DNA from 2 places in the Butyrivibrio sp. WCD2001 genome. Region 2 is predicted to be linked to the other one. Evidence: riboswitches for the same ligand, from Rfam matches in the RefSeq annotation. Region 2 holds a riboswitch; the other holds the start of a gene.
The links. A riboswitch is a leader RNA that binds a small molecule or an ion and turns the genes downstream of it on or off. The one in region 2 is predicted to bind thiamine pyrophosphate.

Region 1 (6,742 bases), on a different contig from region 2:
TCGTCATCTCAGTTGCCAAGGAAGTCACTGCAATAGTCATCACAATAATTGCCGTAATAGTCAGCTCAATAATTGCCACAATAATGCCAGAGTGGACCGCGGCCGTGACCAAGGTCGAGATCAGCGGCTATGCACTTTTCCATATACTCTTTGGCTGATCGTACTGCGGTTTCAAGATCATGCCCTTTAGCCAGGTTAGCGGCAATTGCACTTGATAGAGTGCAACCTGTTCCATGAGTGTTGGGGTTGTCTATTCTTGTGCCGGAAATCCATCTGACATCATCGTCTATGTAAGCATTTTCATCAGTAGCTCTACCATCTTCTTCATCCTTGACTTTATAAGCTTCCGCATCAGTATTTTCCACATTTGCCATATACAGCAGATCTGCTGTCACTCCGTGCTCTTCAAAAGTACTGTGTCCGCCTTTTAATAACACGTTACACCCGCAAGCATCTCCAAGCGTCTTTGCGGCAACTTCCATATCCTGCTCGGAAGAAATCTCTATCCCGCACAGTGTCTCTGCCTCCGGTATATTGGGTGTAACCAGAATGCTTCGTGAAAATAGTTCTTTCATCATGTATTCGGTAGCATCTTTTCTTGAAAGCTCAGTTCCGGAGGTTGAGCTAAGCACCGGATCAATAACCACATTTTTAAGGTCGTATTTATCAATAGCGAGCACCACCGCCTCCATTGCTTCTTTATTCGGAAGCATGCCTATCTTCACCGCGTCAGGCCTGATATCCTCAAGGACCGCCTCCAGTTGCTTATAGATGAAATCCTTCGGAACCGGCAGAACTCCGGTGATGCCCATAGTGTTTTGCGCTGTGAGTGCGGTTATCACACTCATTGCGAAAACGCCGTGCGATTCAATAGTCTTGATGTCCGCCTGGATTCCGGCTCCCCCGGACGAGTCACTTCCGGCAATTGTTAAAACCGTCTTCATTTTCATAAGTCCCCCAGTTCCTCAAAAGCTGCGACCAATTCTGCCGCTGCCTTTTCCGGATCTTCTGCCTTCATGATTGCAGACACAACACATATTCCTGCTATCGGGACACCTTTTAGAATCTGAATATTATCCTTATTGAGCCCGCCTATGGCATTTGCGGGTATTGGGACAGCTTCGCAGATACTTCGAAGCATATCCACAGAAGTCAAAACCGTCTTCACTTTGGTGGTGGTGGGATAAATTGCTCCTACTCCAAGGTAATCGGCACCGCTTTCATAAGCTTCCTTCGCCTGCGGCACTGTCTTTGTCGTGGCACCGATTATCATCTTGCCTCCCACAATTCTTCTTGCGACGCTGACCGGCATGTCGCTCTGCCCAAGGTGTACACCCTCTGCTCCTATCGCCATCGCCACATCTATCCTGTCGTCCACAATCAGCGGCACCTTGTACCTTGCCGTAATCTCATGAACCTTACCCGCAAGCTCCATGTATTCACGGGTGCTCTTTTCCTTTTCCCTGATCTGGACAATCGTGGCGCCGCCCCGTATGGCTGCCTCCGTCTTTCGAAGAAACGTCTCCTCATCCATTCCGGTGCTGTCTGTCACCAGGTAGAGCTTTAGCTGTTCTCTGTATATTCTTCCCATCTGTCTTGTACTATCCAATCCTATGACCGGACTAATCCTTTCTATGTTTTATGAAAAATGAATTCAGTTAGATGATTGTTTTTCTTCAGCGCATCTAAGCAAACTTTTTACAGTTTCTTCATCGATCATTGAAATTGCATTTAAAAGTTCAACAAGAAAACTTCCGCTTCCAACCATGCTTTCAGATGCTTCGCCATTTGTAAGCCTCTCCGTAACTGCTTCCTCTCTCTCATATGCAATTTCTCCGGCAATCCCGAAAAATCCGACAGCGCGGGTGACAGCTTCTATGCTCGCATTCCTTGCCAGAAACACGCCGCATATAGCCCCTAGCATGCACCCGGTTCCCGTAATCACCCCCATCATTGGATTCCCATTACTTATAAAAAATGTACGACTTCCATCTGATACGATGTCCTTCTCTCCGCTGGCGAGTCCGATCACTCCCAGATTCAAAGCCAGCATTCTTACAATATCAGCTATCTCTGAAGTTCCCAGACTTTCGTCTGCATCAACGCCAACTCCTCTATAGGTCTCATCAAAAATCGCCTTGATTTCAGAATAGTTCCCCTTTATTAAAAGGATCCCCTTTTCCCTCAAAGACAATTCCGGTTTCTGCGACCTCATCTTTAGAAGCCTCATCACAAAATCCCTGCGAAGCTTGGAGCAGGCTACGCCCACCGCATCTATCACAACCGGTATATTTTTCTCCAGAGCAGTCTCAAAAGATATCTCCATCGACTCCATTCTGGTGTCCGATATATTACCCAGATTAATTACAAGAGCAGAAGCGCTCTCAGTGATTTCCCTGACTTCCAACGGATGCTCAGCCATTATCGGCTTCGCGCCAAGTGCTAAAATTGCATTTGCGCATTGCATCATAGATATTGGATTTGTTATACAGTGAATTAGCTCAGACATTTATGACGCCTTTCTTTTTGTATTACTTTCGCTGTTTTCTTCAGTTGCCTCAACATCCCTAAGACTGTTCTGAATCCTTGAAAGCATACCCGTAGCCTTAAGTCTTAGAAGCAGCAAAAATGCGATGCTTCCCCCGATAAGGGTTCCGCAGATAAAGCTCGGAACGTAGAAAAACCAGGTCAGGCCCTCTTTCCCCCAGAGATAAGTCATAACAGGGTAGGATACGACAGAGCCGATAAGGCCCGTTCCGATGATCTCCCCAAGGACCGCTGCGAAGATTTTCCCTTTTGATAATTTGTAAAAAACTCCTGAGAGTGTTGCCCCGAAAACAGCTCCGGTCAGAGCAAGGGGCGGAATTCCCATAATCGCCATCCTGATGATGCCGATTAGAAGTGCACAGAGAAGCGCGTAAGCCGGTCCCATGAAGACCGCACAGGTTATGTTGATAAGATGCGCCATCGGGCACATTCCCTCAACTCTCAGAATCGGTGATATCACAACTCCGAGCGCCACAAACATGGCCAGCATAACCAGCCTCAACAAATAGTTACTTTTTTTCATACCTCATCTCCTATCCCAGACGGCTTGCAAAGAGACTCCCCACGGCATTCAACCACAAACCGGAAAACGATGCCCATTTTTCCAACAAAAAAGGAAGCAACCGTTCAGATTGCTTCCGCATACGTTCTTCCCATAATATCAGGCATCCCTACGTTGGCATTATCCAAATCAGGTTCTCGGTCGAAGGTCACACCTTCCTCTCAGCCTGTACTACAGGCTCCCGTCTGTTTAATTTTTCCTATTTTTTATACAACAAAATTCAATTACGCGCAATAGTTTTTAATCAATAATATCATTGTGATATCTCTGCAAAATCTTTAAAACCGTATCCCCCGAATACAGATAATCATTTAATGTGACCATCCTTCATCCCCCTTTCTCTTAAGGCAAAAAGAAAAGACAAAGACCGCCAATCTTTTGAAAAGCGTCTTTGCCTCTACTCATATATATTAGCATAATTTGAGGTTGGGTGTTAGCCCGACAAAATCAGTTCTGTATTATCCCCCGATAAAATAAAGCAATTTTAGCGTGTGATTACCTTGATTCCTGACTTTCTCTAGATTTCAAGGTAATAGAGAATAAAGGTTGACAACTTGGTCTATTCAGAGTAAACTCAGAATATGAAGTCTACACAGAATAGACCAGGGAGTTTGTAGAGGAAACATTTGGGGGATCCTTACCTGCTTTTCTTGCAGCTTTCACTTCTCGTCAGAAGCTCTCAAAAAAGGAGCTTGATGAGATTAGGGAAATCATTGATAAGGCGAAGGATTAAATGCTTGCTTTTGTTCGGATATGGTGCAGGAAAATAAATGAATTACAGAAATAGGTGCTTTCACAGTACCTGGATTACTTGAAAATTGGAGGGAAATGTATGGGGACAGTTTTTATTAAAATTCTTGAGATGAGCATAACAGCCTCATTTCTCATGATAGCAGTTATTCTTTTGAGGTTTCCTTTAAAGAAGGCACCTAAGTGGTTTATGGGTGTGCTTTGGGCTATTGTAGCATTAAAGCTCATCATGCCTTTTCAGGTTGAATCACAGTTTGGGATTTTCCCGGATGTGAATGGGGCAGTAGAATCTCTTTTGCTTGGAGATAACAAAGATGAAGAAGTGCCTGAGGCTACTTATCATGACTACACTCCGGCTTCTGAAGTGGGAGCTGCGTCTATAGGTGGCGATAATATGATAGTGCCTTCTGATGCAGAGTATGACTATCTGCCAAATGAACAGATCATAGCCACCAGCGCAAATAGTGGAGCGCTGGAGGTTTTGTCTGTAAGAAGTGAAATTCTTGCATGGCTTCGGATGGTATGGATTATCGGCGTTTTTGCAGTGGCTTTATATGCAGTTGTGAGCTTTATTTCAATTAAAAAAGATATAAATGTTTCTATTAAACTTGGTAAGAACAATGAGTGTGGGGATGGTGCAAAAGCAGCAGGGAAAGCACATGATGATGTTTTCGTGTGTGATGCTATAGATACTCCCTTTATTCTTGGATTTATAAAGCCTGCAATTTATCTGCCTTCAGGTCTTGATGAGGAGACTGTCGGTAATGTGCTTTTACATGAGAGAGCGCATATTGCAAGGTATGACCACATTAGAAAGCTTATAGGCTTTATTCTTCTTGGAATTCACTGGTTTAATCCTCTTGTGTGGATTTCCTTTACACTGTTTTGTAAGGACATTGAACTTGCCTGCGACGAGCGCGTGATAAAGAATATGTCACTTGAAGAGAAGAAGTCCTATGCTACATCACTCTTAAATTGCAGTACACATAGAAGATATGCCCTCACATATTCACTTGCTTTTGGAGAGGTGGGAGTAAAAACAAGAATTAAACAGATATTCAATTATAGAAAGCCTTCCTTCTGGCTTATCACAATGTTGATCGCGGTAAGCGGTGCTCTCTATGGATGCTTCTTTACAAGTGCTTCTGGTGGAAATGAAAAGAGTTATGATTACTCTGAAAGAGCGGCGTATGATGAACTGTTTTCTAACTGGATTAATGACTTCGAAGACAGGAATGCGGATGCAATTGTTTCTTATTCAAATGAGAAGGCAATGCAGAATCTGATGGACGAGGAGCTTTTGTTTTTTGATGCGGATGGATCCATATCCTTTGGATATTCAAGCCCATGGCCCAGTATGTTTGGAAGTGAGGAAATTCCCAATAAAACAATAATCATTACAAATGATTATAATAAGGCAGAGGTGCACTACTATGCTGCAGATTCAGAGCCTCACGTATATGTATGGCAGGAGACTTTGAAATTTGCCAAGGACAGAGAAGGTGTAGTAATGGTGGACTCCGAGGAAATGAACTTCTGCGAAAATATCGAATCAGTAAAGGATTTTAACAAAGCTTATTGCGAGCATCCTGAGGATTTCAATGCTGTTAATTACACTAAGAACGGCCTTGGTGAAATCCTTAACGGAATCGCAAAGCAGGATACAAACGGATACTACAGTAAGTTGTTTGATCCCAGTGCTTCTGCAAGATATCTTCTCAACCTTTCAGATGATGAAACAAAAGTTAAGATTGAGATTCAAGAGGAGACAGAACAAGGAGTTGTCATTAATCTGCTTTTCCCTGATGGTGCTATCTATGAAAGCTACGTCATGGTTCAACCTTGGGGCAGTGATGGCATCTATGTTCCTGTAATTACCGGTAGTTATGATTTAGGAGAGGAAGATGAATTCTAAATACCATAACATTTCAAGGATCCTTGTACTGATACCAATCATTGTATTCGTAGTTACCATCATATGTTGGGTACTTGCCAGTATGCTGGAGGCTCCCACTCACAGGGGCACAATATATTCAATATTTGCAATGGTCGGTCTCATAGGCATATTTCTGGCACCACTACCATGCTTGATTATTTCTGTTTTAGGTACAATCTTTGCTGTAAAGTCAGTAAAAGACGGAAGCAAACCCTCCAGAAAATATCTTTTCCTTGGGATCCTTGAAATCCTTGCTAATATCTGGGGAGGGCTCGTAGCAGTAGTTTTATTCATTGGTTCTATGAGTGTTTAAACTGTGATTTTTCCAATTTCACAGCCTTCCCATTATTAATACATAGTACATAATCACAACATAGCTCTATCAGTTCCGGATCATGGGTTGAGACAAGGACTGTTCGTCCGGAATCAGCAAGTTTCCTCAAAAGCTCAGAGACTTTCACCATATGAGAATAGTCCAGTCCCGATGTCGGTTCGTCAAACAAGAGAAGCCTTGCATCTGCTGCTATTGCTGAAGCTATGGCAACTCGCTGTTTCTGTCCACCTGACAATGCCATCGGATGCTTGTCCTTATATTCCAAAAGTCCGAGGCTATCAAGTATTTTGTCACATCGCTTCTTATCCTCATTTTTCATGGAAAGAAGCACTTCTGCTTCAACGCTGTCAGTAAAAAGCTGGTGGTTTACATCCTGCATCACCATATAGCTGATTCCGATGCGTTTCTTGCCCTTCAATGCCGCTCCGTCAGTAATAATCGATCCGCGGCACTCATTTTCAAGTCCACAGACACATCTTAGGAAAGTCGATTTTCCTGTCCCGTTTTTCCCTATAACACCTATCACTGCGCCTTTTGGCACGCTTAGCTCAGGGATATTTAAACTGAGAATATCCCCGTCCGCCTGCGATAGCTTTTTCTTTCTGAAAAGATA
Region 2 (6,742 bases):
CTGCTTGAGAGCGGAGTTGTAACTGAGGGCGAAGACAGTTTCAGAAAGGTCAGATACGGAGATATAGTAATACTTCTAAGGACTACCAAGGGCTGGGATGACATATTCAGGAAAACTCTGGAAAGCAGGGGAATCCCTGCCTATGTTGAATCGAGAACGGGATATTTCTCAGCGACAGAAGTGGTGACGGTTCTGAATTTCCTTAGAATTCTGGATAATCCGAGACAGGATATTCCTCTTGCAAGTGTGATGCGCTCTGATATAGGCGGCTTTACCGATGAGGATCTTGCGCTTATTAAGGCAGCCGACAGGGATACAGAGAAGACCGGCTTCGAGGGTGACAGCTTTTACGATATTCTGCTTAGATGCAAAAATCTCGAACAGCTTCAGCCCTTGGAGAATAAGATAAGCGCGTTTATAAATCTCATAGAAGACTACAGGCAGAGGGCCGAATATCTCCCCGTAAGTGAGCTTATAGGCACGATTTTAAGCGACACTCATTTTGCAGAATACTGCGCATCACTTCCGGGAGGCACGAAGCGCCTTGCAAATCTGAATATGCTTAAGGAGAAGGCTGTAGACTACGAGAAGACCAGCTTTAGCGGAGTTTTCCATTTTGTAAGGTATATAGAGCAGCTTGAGAAATACGAAGTGGATTACGGCGAAGCCAATATTCTTGATGAAAATGCCGATGTTGTACGCATAATGAGTATCCACAAGAGTAAGGGACTTGAGTTCCCCGTTGTTTTCCTCTCGGGAATGGCAAAATCCTTTAACTTCATGGATACTAAAGACTCCGTTGTGCTTGACATGGACTATGGAATTGGAGCACCTGCCATTGATCTCGAGAGGCGTATTCAATATAAGACGCTGAGAAAGAATATCATGGGCGAGAATATGAAGATGGATATTCTCGGTGAGGAGATGCGTATTCTTTATGTTGCCATGACAAGAGCCAAGGATAAGCTTATTATGACCGGTCAGATAGAGATAGGCGATGAAGAAAAGGCATCTGAAGGAAGCCTTAGAGGAAGGCTAGGAAGGAATATGCTTCTGAGAAACAGAGAGGCACTTTCCGGAGAGATGCCCTACATTCTTCCGTATTATCTAAGGAGTTCTGCCGGAAGCTATCTTGATCTGGTTTTGATGGCACTTGCCCGTCATCCTGACTATGCGAAGCTTTGCGAGAGTGTTGGAGTGTCCTGTGATCCGTTAAACAGAAGCGATGAGGTCCCCTTTGGTTTCAGGGTTATGACTAAGGATGAACTGACAGCAGAAGAGATAAACAGAGATGTTACAGCCAAGGTGCGCCTGGATAATCTTCTTATGCCTGCCGGTCCGGAGAAACTGCGCTATGCAGATCTTTTCGGTGAGAGATTTGGCGACAGCTACGCATTTGACTCTTTCGAAGGCCTTTATGTAAAGACTACGGTTACAGAGCTTAAAAAAGCTATGCTGGAGCAAAAGGATGAGCCTACTCACTTTATATTTGACGAAGAAGAGATAGTTCCTTCCTTCATCGCCGAAAAGGAGAAACAGGCTAAAGGTGCTGCAAGGGGTACAATCTACCACAGAGTTATGGAGCTTTTGTATGATGAGGGAGATATGACTCCTGATGATAGAGCAGGTGACCTTGTAAACTGGATGAAGAAGATGGAAGCTCTCGGCAGAATGCCCGAAGGAGCTTCTGACAGCGTGGATGAGAAGGATATACTTGCCTTTTATAAGAGCGACATCGGAGAGCGTATGAAGAAGGCTCACGATTTGGGAAGGCTTCACAGAGAGTCACCCTTTATGATGGGAATAAGTGCGAATAAGGTTAATTCCAAATTCCCCGACTCCGAGCAGGTTCTTATTCAGGGGATTATTGACGTCTGGTTTGAAGAGGACGATGGACTCGTTCTCCTGGATTATAAGACTGATAGAGTAAAGGACGGAAGCGAACTCTCAGAGAGATACAAAATTCAGTTGGAATACTATGAGGATGCGCTTGAGAGGATCACACATAAAAAGGTGAAGGAGAGAATAATCTACTCCTTCACCCTGGGCGAAACTATAAATTTGTAATTATGTAGTTCTCATCATGATGCAAGATGAAGCTGTTCTCTTACGTCTTCTTCATTTGCAAGATACTTGATTCTTGTGAATGCATTTCTGACTGCAGGAACACAGAGAATAGCAAATGTGAGCACTGCTTCAGCTCCGAGGTAGGAACCGTTATATACTAGTGAGTATCTGAAAGCGCTCATACCCTCAGGTGCATACTGGCCAAAGAAGATCACTCCTGAGAGTACTGCAAAGAACAGACGACCTAAAACACCTGCGATATAACCTAAGCTCATGCCATGCTTGAAACGTGAGAATAATCCGGAAACTCCAAGCGCACCAAACGCAAGGATATAATCACATATGAGCTGAGGAATACTGATGATATAGGGTCCGATGATGAGCTGAAGTAGTCCGTATGCGAGTGCAGAAGTAAGACCTGCTCTTACACCGTACAGATATCCTACGAATGTAATGAAGAACATCGAGAACAGTGTAACGGCTCCACCCATGGGCATCTCCCATATCTTGATCATTGATGTGATCATTGCCAGGGTAACGCACATAGCCGCAAATACCAGCTGCTTTACAGAAAAATGATTTTTATGATCTTTTCCTGTGAAAAAGCATGTAGCTATAAGCGCAAAAATAAATAACATAACCAGAAGGCCGTAGCCTGCTGAGGTGGGCTGGTAAGTATCGTCTACAAGCTTAAAAAATAGGGACATATAAAAACCTCCTCCGTTTATTATTCTGCACGGGGGAGGCTTCATTTTCATCATATTTACCGCATCGCGATATATATGCTTCCTTACGCCGGTATTACCCGGTTCAAGTAATAAGGGTCGATGTTGGGCTCAACACCATCTCAGCAAAGCTCCCCTAGCAAAATATTTATAATTTATATGTAGTTTTCGATTTAATTTAATGCTATTTCATAATCTTTGTCAACAGAATTATTGGGTGTTTTCAATGAAAATCAAATAGCGATATTATAACAGCGGTATACCGTTTTCTCTTGCATAGTCGGTGTAATCCTCAGCCCAAAGTGAGCACTGTACTTCACCGATGTGTGCCTTTCTTAAGAAGAAGAGGCAAAGTCTTGACTGACCGATACCACCACCGATGGTATAGGGAAGCTTTTTCTCCAAAATAGCCTTCTGGAAAGGAAGCTCTGCACGCTCTGTGCAGCCGGCCTTCTCGAGCTGCTCCTTAAGAGAATCCTCATCTACACGGATACCCATTGATGAGAGCTCAAGTGCAATATCAAGCACGGGATAGTAAACAAGAATATCGCCGTTCAATGCCCAGTCATCGTAGTCCGGAGCTCTTCCGTCATGCTTCTCGCCGGATGCAAGAAGATCACCGATCTGCATGATGAAAACAGCACCCTTTTCCTTTGTGATGAGATATTCACGCTCCTTGGCATCTTTTCCCGGATACATATCTTCAAGCTCCTGTGAGGTGATGAAGAAAATATCATGAGGAAGGATCTCTTCTATATAGTCATACTGAATTGACATATACTTCTCAGTCTTGCGAAGAACCTTATATATTGTACGAACAGTGTCCTTAAGGAAGTCAAAATTGCGGTCTGCCTTGCTGATGATTTTCTCCCAGTCCCACTGATCTACGAATACCGAATGGATATTGTCGGGAATCTCATCTCTTCTGATTGCGTTCATGTCGGTATAGAGACCTTCGCCGACTTTGAAGCCGTATTTTTTAAGTGCGTAGCGCTTCCACTTAGCAAGTGAGTGAACTATCTCAGCTTCACGCTCATTCTCCTCGCGGATATCAAAGGCTACGGGACGCTCAACGCCGTTCAAATTATCATTAAGTCCTGACTCGGGCGCAACAAACAGGGGCGCGGTAACACGGAGAAGATTCAAATTCTCAGAAAGAGTATTCTGAAAAAAGTCCTTAACTGTTTTGATACCGACCTGCGTGTCGTGGAGGTTTAATGCAGACTTGTAATCCTGGGGAATAATAAGATTTTCCATAACAATGCTCCTCTCGATAAAATATATTTAAAATTAAAGCGCTTTTTTTCGCTTCATGCAAGCAAAATATTTGCATTTTATGCGGTTTTTTAATAATTCACACCAAAAGAGCCATGAAATGGTAGTAAATTTTGAATTAACAACCTCAAAAAGAAGCATAATATCAGCAACTTAATCGTTTTAAGAAAGTCTTAAGAAATTCCTAAGAAAATCTACAATATTTTTTCGTTTTTTTGATTTATAATTTCTCATTGTAAGGAGATTAAAGACTATGGAAATTAAGAAAATAATCAAATTAACACCGAATCAGGTAAAGGATTTTGTTAGCGCTGCAACTAAGTGCGATTTCGATGTAGACGTTTCGTACAACCATTTTACAGTAGATGCTAAGTCTATACTTGGTGTCTTTGGCCTTAACTTTGACTGCCCGCTTACAGTTCGCTATCGTGGGTTCAACAAGGAATTCGAAAACTATCTTAGTGAGCACGCTGTAGCTTGCTAATTATATATCATTGCGCATAAAGTTTTATCTGAAACGATGGGCTCCCCATGATATACTGTCATGGGGAGTTTTCATATTATGAAGGAAATTAAAATCTCAGTTCGAGCCCTGGTCGAGTTTCTATTCCGATCAGGCAATCTGGACAACAGAATACATCATGCACCTGACACTGCGATGCAGGAGGGCGGAAGAATACACCGCATGATCCAAAAGCGCATGGGGTCGGATTATCAGGCGGAAGTCCCGCTTAGTTACACGCACACGGATACTAACTACATATTGACCATAGATGGCAGAGCCGACGGAGTAATGGAGAGGAAGGATAAGCCTCTTCTCGTCGATGAAATTAAAGGCACCTACAGGGATTTGAAGAAAATAAAGGAGCCTGACTACGTTCATCTGGCTCAGGCCAGATGCTATGCTGCAATCCTGACAATGCAAAATGAGCTTGAAAAGGTAAGCGTCAGGATCACCTATTGCAATATAGAATCAGAGGAAATAAAGCTTTTTGAGGAAGATCATACTGCTGCGGAGATTATAGAGTGGTTTGAAAATACGCTTTCTTTGTATCACAGATGGGCAGAGTACCTTGCAACCTGGGATGAGGTGAGAAAGAAATCCATACAGGGGGCGCAGTTTCCTTTTCCTTACAGAGAGGGACAAAAGGATCTTGCAGCAAGCGTGTATAGAACCATCTACCATGGCAGAAAGCTTTTTCTCGAGGCACCTACAGGCACAGGCAAGACCATTAGTACTGTTTTCCCTGCTGTTAAGGCTATCGGTGAGGATAAAGCGGACAGGATTTTCTATCTGACAGCGAAGACCATAACCAGAACAGTGGCTGAGGAGACCTTCGAGATACTAAGAAGGGAGCAGGGACTTAAATTCAAGACAGTGACACTCACTGCGAAGGATAAGATATGCTTTATTGAAAAGAGCGACTGCAATCCCGCGGCCTGCCCCTACGCAGAAGGTCATTTTGACAGGATTAACGACTGCATTTACGAGGTTTTGACCAAGGCGGACAGCTTCGACAGGCAGACTATAGAGCATTATGCAAAAAAGCACAGTGTATGTCCTTTTGAGCTCTCACTTGATCTCAGTCTTTTTGCGGATGCTATTATTTGTGATTACAACTATGTATTTGATCCTTTTATATATTTGAAGAGATTTTTTGCGGCCGGTAATAAGGGAGAGAATATATTCCTGATAGATGAGGCCCACAATCTGCTGGACAGAGGAAGGGATATGTACAGCAAGGAGATTAACCTTGAAGTATTAAGGGCCTTTGAGAGCCTGATAAAAGCTGTGCATCCGAGGATTGCTAATATCGTGGCTTCTATATGCACGGAGATGGAGAAATATCGTGATGAGTGCGAGACAGCCATTGTGCTTGATGATATCTCACCTTTGATAAAGAAGATCAACCTGATCATCAATGTTATATCCTCATGGCTGGAGGACCACGCAGAGGGGATGTACAGGGATGAAATTCTTGAGTTTTACTTTGACATATCCGGATTTGCGACAATATATGAACTAATTAATGAAAAATATGTGATTTTTGCGGAAAATGATGAAGAAAACGGCTTCAGAATTAAACTTTTGTGTGCCGATCCTTCAGATAACCTCTCTCTATGCATGGAGAGGGCTAAATCTACAATATTGTTTTCTGCAACCCTTCTTCCGATTCAGTACTATAAGAAGCTTCTTGGAGGAACATCTGAAGATTATGAAATCTATGCGCACTCTGTCTTTGATCCTTCGAGGTGCGGAAGGCTGATTGCCTCCGATGTCACCAGCAAATACACTAGAAGAAGCGAGAATGAATACAGGAAAATAGCGGCGTATATTGATGCCATTGTAAGCGCCAAAAGCGGTAATTACATGATATTCTTTCCATCCAGGGTATTCATGGATGAAGTAGGATATATTTTTGAGCAGGAATATTATGATGAGAATACCCAGGAAATCCTTGTTCAGCAGGAGATTATGAGTGAGGAGGAGCGAGAGGAATTTCTATCCCGTTTTTCGCCGGCTAACGATATTGACCTTGAAAGTATTATCAACATGGAGATTGAGGTGGAGCCTTCCAAAAGCATTCTCGGCTTTTGTATGATGGGTGGAATCTTCGGAGAGGGAATAGATCTGAAGGATGACAGCCTCATAGGCGTTATCATAGTAGGCACAG

Region 1: another riboswitch for thiamine pyrophosphate. It lies ahead of thiW (energy coupling factor transporter S component ThiW); the one in region 2 lies ahead of thiT (energy-coupled thiamine transporter ThiT).

The regions. Positions count from the first base shown of each region.
Region 1 is NZ_AUJZ01000005.1:32,758-39,499, reverse strand. Features, by position in the region: gene thiD (bifunctional hydroxymethylpyrimidine kinase/phosphomethylpyrimidine kinase) at 66-944, opposite strand; gene thiE (thiamine phosphate synthase) at 947-1,591, opposite strand; gene thiM (hydroxyethylthiazole kinase) at 1,655-2,509, opposite strand; gene thiW (energy coupling factor transporter S component ThiW) at 2,510-3,070, opposite strand; TPP riboswitch at 3,198-3,302, opposite strand; partial or broken gene G630_RS25800 (BlaI/MecI/CopY family transcriptional regulator) at 3,726-3,842, shown strand; gene G630_RS23380 (M56 family metallopeptidase) at 3,942-5,774, shown strand; gene G630_RS0105080 (hypothetical protein) at 5,764-6,108, shown strand; gene G630_RS0105075 (ABC transporter ATP-binding protein) at 6,095-6,742, opposite strand, start outside.
Region 2 is NZ_KE384200.1:360,128-366,869, forward strand. Features, by position in the region: gene addA (helicase-exonuclease AddAB subunit AddA) at 1-2,067, shown strand, start outside; gene thiT (energy-coupled thiamine transporter ThiT) at 2,082-2,774, opposite strand; TPP riboswitch at 2,838-2,940, opposite strand; gene asnA (aspartate--ammonia ligase) at 3,039-4,049, opposite strand; gene G630_RS0119520 (HPr family phosphocarrier protein) at 4,321-4,551, shown strand; gene G630_RS23045 (ATP-dependent DNA helicase) at 4,630-6,742, shown strand, end outside.